2 regions of the Aminobacter sp. 01T433 genome follow, and region 2 is predicted to be linked to the other one. Evidence: predicted binding sites of a transcription regulator. Region 2 holds the regulator's gene; the other holds the start of a gene.
What was found. The regulator LexA, encoded in region 2, represses DNA repair genes until DNA is damaged. The targets are predictions, from matches to a motif close to TGTTCNNNNTGTGTTCNG.

Region 1 (5,925 bases), on a different contig from region 2:
GTGATCCAGTTCTCCTTGTTCATATGGTAGCCGGGAAAGATGCTTTTCCTGTCGATGAGCGAACCGATCAGCGCGGGGTCGCACTTCACATCCAGTATGTCGACAGTTCCTTCGCCTGCGATCCCCAGCTTCTGTTTAGGAACAATCAGCAAAGCAGCATACCATTTCGCATTGCTCTTATTCCGCAAAATGGCGTTGTTTGGAAATTTGGGCCAAAGGAACTCCGGCTCAGTTCCGTATTGTGTTTTCACATAGTTGAGGACCGTATTTAGACCGGGACTGTCGAATGCCATTTCTCATCTCCCTTTCAGAAGGCGTCGCACGACTAATTCAATCCCGCCTCATAGGTAATCAGACATGGCACTCACCGACAAGCAGCAGCGCTTCGTCGCCGAATGCCTCGCCGATCTGAACAGAGTGCGATACGCGCAAAGGTATGGCGTGCTGAGCCTTGGCGTACAGCGGCTCGGCGCTGGAAGCGGAGAAGGGGCCAGCCTGCCGACGCGAAATGATCGATGATGGTGGCTAAACAAGAAAGTCGAACAACGAAGCGAATTGGCCATTTTCGCTAGATCGCAATGTCAGTATTTCGCGGATCCGTTGCGACGGCGCGTGGTGGCGTCGCTTGGTTCCCTAGATGCTGCCCGATCAATTCAGAGCGGACGTCGATGAGATCGCCGCTGGATTTTGCTGCGTACATCAGCCTGTCGGCCTGGTCCAGAAGCGCGTCGAACGACACGCCAGCCGACGCTTCGGCCAGTCCGATCGCGGCACCGACCTGGATCAGGTTTTCGTCGATCGTGATGAGTTCCGCGATCGCTTTTGCCAAATCGAAGAAGCGGGCAAGCGAGAACGGGTCACCGGCCTCGTAGGAAGACACAATCCCGAACTCGTCGCCGCCAAGGCGGGCGACGAAATCCCCTTTGTTGCCCCACGCGACGAGCCTGCTGGCGATGACCTGAAGCAGCCGATCGCCTGTCGAATGTCCGAACCTGTCATTGACCCGCTTGAAGCGATTGAGGTCGATGTAAGCCAGGAACAGCCGGCTTTCCGACGACAAATTGGCCAATGCGCCGCGCAGGTGCGTTTCGAAGGAGGACCGGTTTTGGATGCCGGTCATCACATCGACTTGCGCGGCATGCAAGATCGCCTGCTCGAACGCCTTGCGTTCGGAGTTGTCGAGGAGGATCTCGATGTCGAAGCTCTCGCCGGCAATCCGTCGCCGCTGCGCACTTATGAGCGTCGGTATGATGCGCCCGCTCGAGTGCTGCATTTCCACTTCAGCGAGCTCGTAAAAGCCCTGGGTTTCAAGCAGCTTCATCCTCTCGCAGCGTGCCGGATCGTCGATCGAATAGGGCAGGTCGACCCCGAGAGGCTGTCCGTCAATCTCGTCCCATGTCCGTCCTATCATGCGGAGATAGGCCGGGTTCACCTTGATGTAGCGAGCGTTATGCTCGATCGTCGAAATCGAAAACGGCACCGGAGACAGCTCGAACAGATCTCGCAAAGCCGCATCGAGAACATCTTCTGAGATCATCACCCAACGGCCACCCGCTCGCACCACGATGACCAAATGGGTACCGCCGGCCTGTTAAATATCGCTGAATAGCCGGGAAACAGAAGCTGTGGCATAGTCGTTTTGTCGATTTGAACTGCTTGGCGACCGAAAACAGTGCTTCGCTGCTGGCGTGGTCACGCAGCATTGTTAGCGCGACAAACACCCTTCGACCTTGCGTGCATTCCAGGCGCATTTCGTTTTCCTGCGACGAGGGCGCATGCGACACTCCCTTGATGTCAGGCAATCAAGGGGAAGCAAAATGGCCAAACTGGTTGTGATGTACAAGACGCCGACGGATACCAAGGCGTTCGACAGGCACTATCTCGAAACGCACATTCCGATCGCAAAAACGATCCCGGGTCTTCGAAAATACGAAATCAGCCAAGGTCCAATTGCGACGCCGGACGGCCCCTCGGGCTATCATTTGGTCGCAACCCTGCATTTCGACGACCTCGCCGCCATTCAGCACGCTTTTGCGAGCCCCAACGGGCAAGCCGCAGCAAAGGACGTTCAAGGCTTCGCAACGGCCGGAGTTGACATGTTCTTGTTCGAAGATCGGGAAGTCTGATCCGCGGGAACTGCCCACGCCAGCGAATGCATGCATCAGGGACGCTTGCCATTTGTCGCCATTGACGCTAGAACAAAAAAGGAACAAAACTATTTGTGGACAGCATGTGCTTTTCCGCCGGCGGGGGCGCATGCATGTGGGCGATGGGCTAATGTGCGCCCTCACATTTTCTTGGAATTGGTTTCGGACGAGCGCGGAGCGGTGTCATGGCAGGTAGCGTCAACAAGGTCATTCTGGTCGGCAATCTGGGTGCTGACCCTGAAATCCGCCGGCTCAATTCCGGCGAGCCGGTGGTCAACCTGCGCATCGCGACATCGGAAAGCTGGCGCGACAAGAATTCCGGCGAGCGCAAGGAAAAGACCGAGTGGCATCAGGTCGTCATCTTCAACGACAACCTCGCCAAGGTCGCCGAGCAGTACCTGAAAAAGGGCATGAAGGTTTACATCGAAGGCCAGCTCCAGACCCGCAAATGGGAAAAGGACGGCATCGAACGCTACACCACCGAGATCGTGCTGCAGAAGTTCCGTGGCGAACTGCAGATGCTCGACGCGCGCGGCCAAGGTGGTGATGCCGGCTACAGCGGCGGCGGCGGTGGTGGCCAGGTCGGTTATGGCGGCGGCCAAGGTGGTGGTGGCTATGGCGGCGGTGGCGGCGGACGTGGTTCCGACTTCGGCCAGTCGAGCCCGACCGACGGCTACGGCGGCGGACGCGGCGGCTCAGGCGGCGGCGGTGGCCGCAGTGGCGGCCAGGGCGGCGGTTCGTCGCGCGATCTCGACGACGAAATCCCGTTTTGATGACAATCGCTCGGGTGTGCGATGGGCTTCAAGCTCATCGCACACCCGGCGAGCTTGGGCTGCTGGTGTAATGCGGTTGGCCGCCAGCCAGAGTGCATTTGCGGTCAAGCGCCTCTCGATTGGCGCGCGCGGTGAACGATATGTGGCGCCGGCAAGATAGCCGGCGGTTTTGACGGGGCATTCGGCATCTGGGCGGTGCCATCAGGGCTGTGTTTGACAGCCGCGCGGTTCTCGATTGGGCAACGATCCGTGGGGGCGTGTATGGTTGACGGATGGGCTTTAAGCGCGCGCAGCGCAAAGACGCTGTGCTCAGTTGTCGTTGGCTTTTTGACCTTGCTTGTGGCGTCGACAACGACGAGCCTGGCGCAGTCGAACGATCCCGTGCGGCCTCCGCTTGTCTCCAAACATCTCGGTGATCTCGATAAAATGGCTGAGCGGCGGGTGGTGTGGATCATCGTGCCGTTCAGCAAGACGATCTATTTCGTCGATCGGGGGCAGCAGTTCGGAACCGCCGTCGAGTTTGGCCGGGCGCTGGAACAGCAGCTCAACAAAGGCAAGAAGAAAGAGGTCGACAAGATCCGGGTCGGCTTTGTTCCCTTGCCGCGTGATCGCCTTTTGCCGGCGCTCAACGAAGGGCTCGGCGACATCGTCATGGCAAACCTCACTGTCACCGAGGCACGCCTGTCGCAGGTGGCTTTCACCGAACCGCTTTATGGCGAGGCGAGCGAAGTCCTTGTCACCGGTCCGGCAGCTCCTGCTATCGCGTCTGTCGCCGACCTCTCCGGGCAAGAGGTTCGGGTTCGGCTCTCCAGCAGCTATTCCGAGCATCTGGCAGCGTTGAACGCGGATTTCGAGAAGAATGGCCGCGCGCCCATTCAGATCAAGCCGATCGACGAGAACCTGGAAGATGAAGATCTGCTCGAGATGGTCAATGCCGGCCTGTTGAGCTGGACCGTCGTCGACAAGCACAAGGCCGATATCTGGGCGAAGGTTTTTACCGATATCGTGGTGCGATCCGACATCGTTGTTTCGGACCATGACCAGATCGCCTGGGCGATCCGCAAGGACAGCCCCAAGCTCAAATCCGTGCTCGACGATTTCATCAAGACGCATCGGATCGGAACCACTTTCGGCAATATCATCCGAAACAATTACTACAAGAGCGACAAGATGCTGAAGCGCGCCTATGCGCCGGCGGATGTCGAGACATTCAAGACGCTGGTCGAGATCTTCCGCAAGTATGGCGGAGCCTATTCCTTCGACTATCTGATGCTGATGGCGCAGGGCTACCAGGAATCGCAGCTCAATCAATCGTTGCGGAGCCCGCGCGGTGCGGTCGGCATCATGCAATTGCTGCCGTCGACCGCTGCAGACAAGTCGATCAACATCTTGGGCATCGACAAGGATGAGGACAGGAATGTCGAGGCGGGTTCCAAATACCTCCGCTACCTGATCGACACCTATGTCAATGACGAGGGTATCACGCCTCGGGATCGGGTGCTGCTGGCGTTTGCCGCCTACAATGCCGGTCCGGCGAATTTGCGGAAATTCCGATCCAAGGCAAAAGACATGGGGCTCGACCCGAATGTCTGGTTCGGCAATGTCGAGAATTCGGCAGCCGAGATCGTCGGCCGCGAAACCGTCCAGTATGTCAGCAACATCTACAAGTACTACGTCGCCTACGATCTTCTGGCCCAGCGCCTGGCGACGCAGAATGGCGGCAGCGCAAATGTCGAGAAACCGGCTTCGTCATCGAACTGAATTTGGATCGCAATCCGCATCATCGTAGCGGCCAACGTGACGCTGACCGTGGCCGCCGGGGCGGCAAGGGCAAAACATGACAATCCCGCAGACCAAGGCCGAGCTGCTCTCGGCCATCAACTCCAGCTACGACAGGCTGGCGCGGGATCTTGCGACCATACCAAAACATCTCGCCTCGGATGCGAAGCTGGAGGGACACGCAAAGGGCTCGATGATGAGTGTCCGCGACCTGGTCTCGTATCTCATTGGCTGGAACGAGCTGGTACTCAAATGGCATGCGCGCAAGCGTGCCGGAGAGACCGGCGACTTTCCGGAGACGGGATTCAAGTGGAACGAACTCGGGAAACTGGCGCAGAAGTTTTACGGCGACTATGCGGATCTGCCGTTCCCGACGCTGCTGGAGCGTCTTGCTGATACCAAGGCGCGGATCGTGGTGCTGGTGGAAAGCTACAGCGACACTGAGCTGTATGGATCGCCATGGTACGAGAAATACGCAATGGGCCGGATGATCCAGTTCAACAGCTCGGCGCCTTACGCGAATGCGCGCGGCCGGCTGCGCAAGTGGAAGAAGACGAAGGGGTTGGCCTGATCGGTTCGTCGGGATAGTCGTTTTAGGCAGGGCGATCGCGAAAGCCCATGGATCTGGACATGGCGATCGCCTTGGTGAAATCGTCTGTCTCGCGAGGCCAAGATTTCGTCCGATCGCAAGCTACATCGCCGCCAGTTCCTTGATGCCGTCGGCGACGAACTGCACCGCGAGTGCGGCGAGAATGACGCCGAGCAGGCGGGTCAGGATCGAACGGCCCGTCTGGCCGAGAAACTGGTCGATGCGCTCAGCCAGGATGAACACCAGGTAGGTCACCGCCAGGCAGGCAAGAATGATGAGCACAAGCGCCGCTTGCCCAGCCCATCCCTGGAACGAGCCGGAGAGCAGTACAGTGGCCGATATGGCGCCCGGGCCGGCGATCAGCGGAATGGCGAGCGGGAAGGCGGCGATGTTGTGGATATGGTCACGCGTGATCGCGACATCCGAGATCTTCTCCTTGCGGTCCTGGCGCTTTTCGAAAACCATCTCGAAGGCGATGAAGAACAGAAGGAAGCCGCCGGCCACGCGGAAGGCAGGCAACGTAATGCCGAAGACGGTGAGGATCGCCTTGCCGGCGACGGCGAAGATGGCAAGCACGACAAAGGCGATCACGCTTGCCCGCACCGAGACCTGCAGGCGCTGGTCGCGGTTCATGCCA
Region 2 (5,925 bases):
CAGTCGCCACCATGCGCGACAAGATGCTTCGTGTCGAAGCGCCTGCGGATGCCATCGACATCGTTGGCACCGGCGGCGACGGTTCGCACAGTGTCAACATCTCGACCGCTTCAGCCTTCGTCATTGCGGGCGCAGGCGTGCCCGTGGCCAAGCATGGCAATCGCGGCCTGTCTTCGCTGACAGGTGCCGCCGACGTTCTTACGGCACTTGGCGTCAACATCGACCTGTCGCCCGAAGCGATCGGACGCTGCATTCACCAGGCCGGCATCGGCTTCATGTTCGCGCCAGCGCATCATCCGGCGATGAAACATGTTGGCGCAACGCGCGTCGAACTTGGCACCCGCACCATCTTCAACCTGCTCGGGCCGCTCTCCAATCCAGCCGGCGTCAACCGCCAGCTGGTCGGCGTGTTCTCGCCCGAATGGGTCGAGCCGGTGGCTGAGACGCTGAAGGAACTTGGCGCCAAGCATGTCTGGGTCGTTCACGGCGACGGCTATGACGAGATCACCACCACGGGTGAGACGCATGTCGCGGCCCTCGCCAATGGCAGCGTCAGCAGCTTCACGCTGACGCCGGAACAGGTTGGCCTCCCACGGCATACGCGCGAAGAGTTGCGCGGCGGCGATTCGGCATACAATGCAGCAGCCCTGCGCGGCGTACTCGAAGGCGCCAAGGGTGCCTATCGTGACACGGTGCTGATGAACGCCGGTGCTGGTCTCGTCGTTGCCGACAAGGTCGCGACCATCGGCGAAAGCGTGACCCTTGCCGCCGAGGCAATCGACAGCGGGCGCGCGCTTGCCGTGCTCGACCGCCTGGTCGTCGTTTCGAACGGATAAAGACATGGCCGACATCCTGCGCCAAATCGAAGCCTACAAGCGCGACGAGATCGCAGCCGCCAAGGCACTGCTGCCACTCGCTGAGATCAAGGCCATGGCGCGCGACGCCGCAAAACCGCGCGGCTTTCTTGCGGCGCTTGAAGCCAAACGTCGTGACAACCGTTTTGGTCTCATCGCAGAGATCAAGAAGGCGAGTCCGTCCAAGGGCCTGATCCGTCCCGATTTCGACCCGCCGGCACTTGCCCGGGCCTATGCTGAAGGTGGAGCGGCCTGCCTGTCGGTGCTGACCGACACGCCATCCTTCCAGGGTGCCCCGGAATTCTTGACTGCCGCGCGCGACGCCTGCGCCCTGCCCGCTTTGCGCAAGGATTTCATGTTCGAGCCCTACCAGGTGCACGAAGCACGCGCCTGGGGTGCGGATGCCATCCTGATCATCATGGCAAGCCTCAGTGACGACGACGCCAAGCGGCTCGAGGACACGGCCTTCGAGCATGGCATGGACGTGCTTGTCGAGGTTCATGACGAGGAAGAAACCGAGCGCGCGCTGAAACTGTCCTCGCGCCTGCTCGGCATCAACAACCGCAATCTGCGCAGCTTCGAGGTCAGCCTCGACACCTCGGAGCGTCTTGCGCCCATGGTCCCGACCGACCGGCTTCTGGTTGGCGAAAGCGGCATCTTCACCCATGCCGATTGCCTGCGTCTGGAAAAATCCGGCATTGGCAGCTTCCTTGTCGGCGAAAGCCTGATGCGGCAGGCCGATGTGGCATCCGCCACGCGCGCGCTTCTCGACGGCACGCCCCAGGCTGCAAGCGTCTGATATGGCGACAACCCTCACTCATATCGGTGCCACGGGCGAAGCCAACATGGTTGATGTCGGCGACAAGGCCGAGACCACCCGCACGGCGATTGCCGAAGGCGCTGTCATCATGCGTGCCGAAACCCTGGCGTTGATTCTTTCGGGCAACGCCAAGAAGGGCGATGTGCTCGGCACCGCCCGCATAGCCGGAATCATGGCCGCCAAGCGCACGCACGAACTCGTGCCGCTCTGCCACCCGATCCTGCTGACCAAGGTTTCGGTCGAGATCGAGCCGGACGAGGCCCTGCCCGGTCTTCGCGTGACGGCACTTGCGCGTGTCACCGGGAAGACTGGCGTCGAGATGGAGGCGCTGACGGCCGCGTCGGTCGCCTGTCTCACCATCTACGACATGGCCAAGGCCGCCGACCGGGGCATGGTGATTTCCGGCATCAGGCTGGTCGAAAAGACCGGCGGCAAGTCGGGCGACTACAAGGCGGTCGAATAGATGGCGCTTCTGCCCGTCACCGAGGCGCTGGAACGCCTGCTCGACGGCGCTGAACCCAGCGGCTGGGAGACGGTCGGTCTCAGTGAAGCTTCAGGACGCGTGCTGGCAAGCCCGTTGTTTGCCTTGCGCACCCAGCCTCCTTTCGATGCCTCGGCCATGGATGGGTACGCTGTCCGCGCCGCCGACATCGCATCCCTGCCGGCACGGCTGAAGGTCATCGGCGAGGCTCCTGCCGGCAAGCAGTTCACAGGCGCTGTGGCGCAAGGCGAGAGCGTGCGCATTTTCACCGGCGCACCTGTGCCCAGCGGCGCGGACACTGTCGTCATCCAGGAAAATGTCAGCGATATCGGCAATGGCGAGATCGACGTGCTGGAACCGGCGATTCTTGGACGCAATATCCGCGCCAAGGGTCTCGATTTCAAACATGGCGATCTGATTCTCGACGCCGGCCGCGTGCTCGATCCTGCGGCCCTGTCGCTGATCGCCGCCGCCAACCACCCTGCAATGGCAGTGGTTCGCGCGCCACTGGTCGCCATCATCGCCACGGGCGACGAACTGCTCCCACCCGGCAGCAACCCTGGCCCTGACCAGATCATCGCATCCAACTCCTATGGTGTCGGAGCAATCGCCCGGTCAGTCGGCGCGCGCGTGCTTGACCTCGGTATCGCAGCCGACCGCAAGGATGCCATCTCAGCCCTCATCGCCCAGGCGCTCGAAGCCGAGGCCGACGTCATCGTCACGCTCGGCGGGGCCTCGGTCGGAGACCACGACCTGGTCCACGGCGTTCTGACCGGGCTCGGCATGGATCTCGATTTCTGGAAGATCGCCATGCGTCCCGGCAAGCCGCTGATGTTCGGCCGCCTTGTCAAGACACGTTGCGTCGGCCTGCCCGGCAATCCGGTCGCCAGCCTGATCTGCGCGCATATCTTCCTGAAGCCTTTGCTGGCGAAGCTTGGCGGGCGGCCCTATGCGCCCGACATTCGCAACGCCGTGCTCGATACGGCGATGGCACCAAACGATTTGCGCCAGGATTTCGTTCGCGCCATTGCACGCGAGACGCCTGACGGCCTCATAGTTACGCCATATCTGGTCCAGGATTCGTCGATGCTGCGCACGCTCGCCGACGCCAATTGCGCCATCATGCGTGAACCCTTCGCACCAGCCGCCGAATCTGGCAGTGCGTGCCGCGTGATGATGCTGCGCTGAACGAAACCGCCTCCTCCCTTCATCAGATATAAACGGTTGCAGAACACAACTGGAACAGATAGTGTTTTGTTCTGGGTTTGTTTTTCTTCTGATTCCTCGGGGGTGGCGATGCTGACGCGCAAACAACATGAGCTTTTGCTGTTCATCCACTCGCGATTGAAGGAGACAGGCATCCCGCCATCCTTCGACGAAATGAAGGAAGCGCTCGACCTCGCCTCCAAATCTGGCATCCATCGCCTGATCACGGCACTCGAAGAACGTGGCTTCATCCGACGCCTGCCCAATCGGGCACGTGCGCTTGAAGTGCTGCGCATGCCCGATTCCATCGCACCAGGCCTCAACGCGGCGCGGAAATTCTCGCCGAGCGTCATTGAGGGCAGCCTTGGACGCAGGCCTGAACCGTCGCGCTCCATGTCCGCCGGCAATGACGATGATGCTGGCGCGGCCGTGACCATTCCTGTGATGGGACGTATCGCTGCCGGCGTGCCGATCGACGCCATCCAGCACAAGACCCATTCGATAGCAGTGCCGCCGGATATGATCATGGGCGGCGAGCATTACGCGCTCGAGGTCAAGGGCGACTCGATGATCGAGGCTGGCATCTTCGACGGCGATACAGTCGTCATTCGCAGTTCGACCACCGCCAACCCCGGCGAGATCATTGTTGCACTAGTCGACGACGAGGAAGCGACCCTCAAGCGCTTCCGCCGCAAGGGCGCCTCGATTGCTCTCGAGGCTGCCAACCCGGCCTACGAGACCCGCATCTTCGGGCCAGACAGGGTCAAGGTCCAGGGCAAGCTTGTCGGGTTGATCCGCCGCTATTCCTGAACGGCCGATTCGGCGCGTCTCGGCCTGTTCGATGTTGCTCAGTTTGGTCCGGCTATTTGGCCGGCTTTGCGGTCTCCGGCGATTTCGGGCGTTTGACTGCGCGCTGATAGGGCGGCAGGCCCCTCGCCTCGCGAGAGAATTCGCGCTGCGTGTGCCACGGGCGATATGGCTCTGATACAGCGTGGCGGATTTCTAGTTGCCGACTTTTCTTGCCCGATTCCGGCTTCACGAATATCTCGGCGCTGCCCAGACGGGCGAGTTCGCGGCTGGTGAGCACTGCCACGGTTGAGCCTGGGCAGATGTCCTTCGTCGTGGCGTCTTTCAAAACGATGAGATCAGTCTTTGCGCAAACGCGCCTGGCGGCGGCCGCGTGTTCAGCATGCGCGATCAAGCCCGCAGATGGATGCTGAACCAGGCAAAGGCCATCGCTGCAGACAAATTCAGTAGGCTCGTCGGTGCTGCTTGGATCGCTGGAGTTGCCCGAGTCCTTCGGATTTGTCGAACCGTCGGAGTTGATACGGATGGGGCCGACAAACGCCTCGGTTTTTAAAGTCCGTTTCCAATTGTCGACTGTGAACTCGTTTGGTCGAGCGCGATTGACCGCGAGCTTTTGGTCTCCGATCGGCACCCCCACCAGGCGGCCATCTTCGGAGACGAGGACGACAGGCGTTTCGGTTTCCACCAGCGACAGAACGCCGAGAGCGGCAAATGGCATGGCGGCGACCCGCAACCAGGTTGTGGCGATCGATGCGATGACCAGTGCGGCGGTCACGAAGACAACGGCATGGGTCGACACCAGACCGACCGCATCGATGGGCGAACGCTCGGAGAACCACTTTGCAAGGGCGATCATGGCCTTCAGGCCGATGCCCATTACATCGAGAAATAGCCCTTCGAGACCAAGCGGCATGAAGATGCCGGCTAGGACCGCAAACGGCATCACCAGCACCGAGACGATCGGCATGACCGCCAGGTTGGCAATGAGGCTGAGCGGCGAGACGCGCTGGAAATGCCAGGCACCGAAGACACTTGTGGCAATGCCGGCGATCAGCGATGTCGCGACAAGACCGATGGCAACCGTGGCAAGCCAGCGCCATAGCTTCGATGGCAATGACCGCTGCACAAGTGGTCGTGCTTGCGCCTCCCGCCTGTCCGACCACCAGGCATAAGCACCAACAAGCGCGGCCGTAGCCGCAAATGACATCTGGAAGCTCGGGCCAACCACCTCGTGCGGTGAGATCAGGATGACGACGATCGCCGAGATCGCCAGGTTGCGCATGGTGAGTGCGGCACGGTCGAACAGGACGGCGGTCAGCATCACCGCGAGCATGATGAAGCTGCGTTGTGCTGCGACTTCGGCGCCCGAGATGAACAGATAGCCACCTGTCGAGACCAGGGCAGCACTTGCCGCGTATTTCTTGACTGGCCAACGTGAGGTGAAGCTGGGAAAGGCCGCGAAGCCGAGCCGCATCAGCAGCATGACGGTGCCCGCGACCATTGCCATATGCAGGCCAGAGATGGAAATGATGTGGTAGAGGCCGGTACGCCGCAGCGCCTCGTTGACATTTTCGGGGATGCCGCCGCGCACACCGACCACCAATGCCGCTGCAATCTCACCTTCAGCACCGCCGATCCGGTCGCGAATGCGCTGGGCAATCTTTTCGCGGATGTTTTCGACTGTGGCAAAAGCCTTGGCCGTTGCCGGCAATGGCTCGGCAGATGCGACAAGGTCCGGTCCTTTCATAAAAAAACCG

Region 1: ssb (single-stranded DNA-binding protein) is a predicted target of LexA. The motif match lies at 2,195-2,212, and genes of this name have one in related genera.

The regions. Positions count from the first base shown of each region.
Region 1 is NZ_JBFTPR010000017.1:77,590-83,514, reverse strand. It holds gene AC1DLV_RS24280 (MmcQ/YjbR family DNA-binding protein) at 1-293, opposite strand, end outside; gene AC1DLV_RS24275 (hypothetical protein) at 358-519, shown strand; gene AC1DLV_RS24270 (diguanylate cyclase domain-containing protein) at 569-1,537, opposite strand; gene AC1DLV_RS24265 (EthD family reductase) at 1,818-2,126, shown strand; gene ssb (single-stranded DNA-binding protein) at 2,333-2,920, shown strand; gene AC1DLV_RS24255 (MltF family protein) at 3,182-4,681, shown strand; gene AC1DLV_RS24250 (ClbS/DfsB family four-helix bundle protein) at 4,758-5,270, shown strand; gene AC1DLV_RS24245 (MarC family protein) at 5,391-5,925, opposite strand, start outside.
Region 2 is NZ_JBFTPR010000012.1:149,778-155,702, reverse strand. It holds gene trpD (anthranilate phosphoribosyltransferase) at 1-836, shown strand, start outside; gene trpC (indole-3-glycerol phosphate synthase TrpC) at 841-1,653, shown strand; gene moaC (cyclic pyranopterin monophosphate synthase MoaC) at 1,655-2,137, shown strand; gene AC1DLV_RS20795 (molybdopterin molybdotransferase MoeA) at 2,138-3,343, shown strand; gene lexA (transcriptional repressor LexA) at 3,452-4,171, shown strand; gene AC1DLV_RS20785 (ComEC/Rec2 family competence protein) at 4,224-5,925, opposite strand, start outside.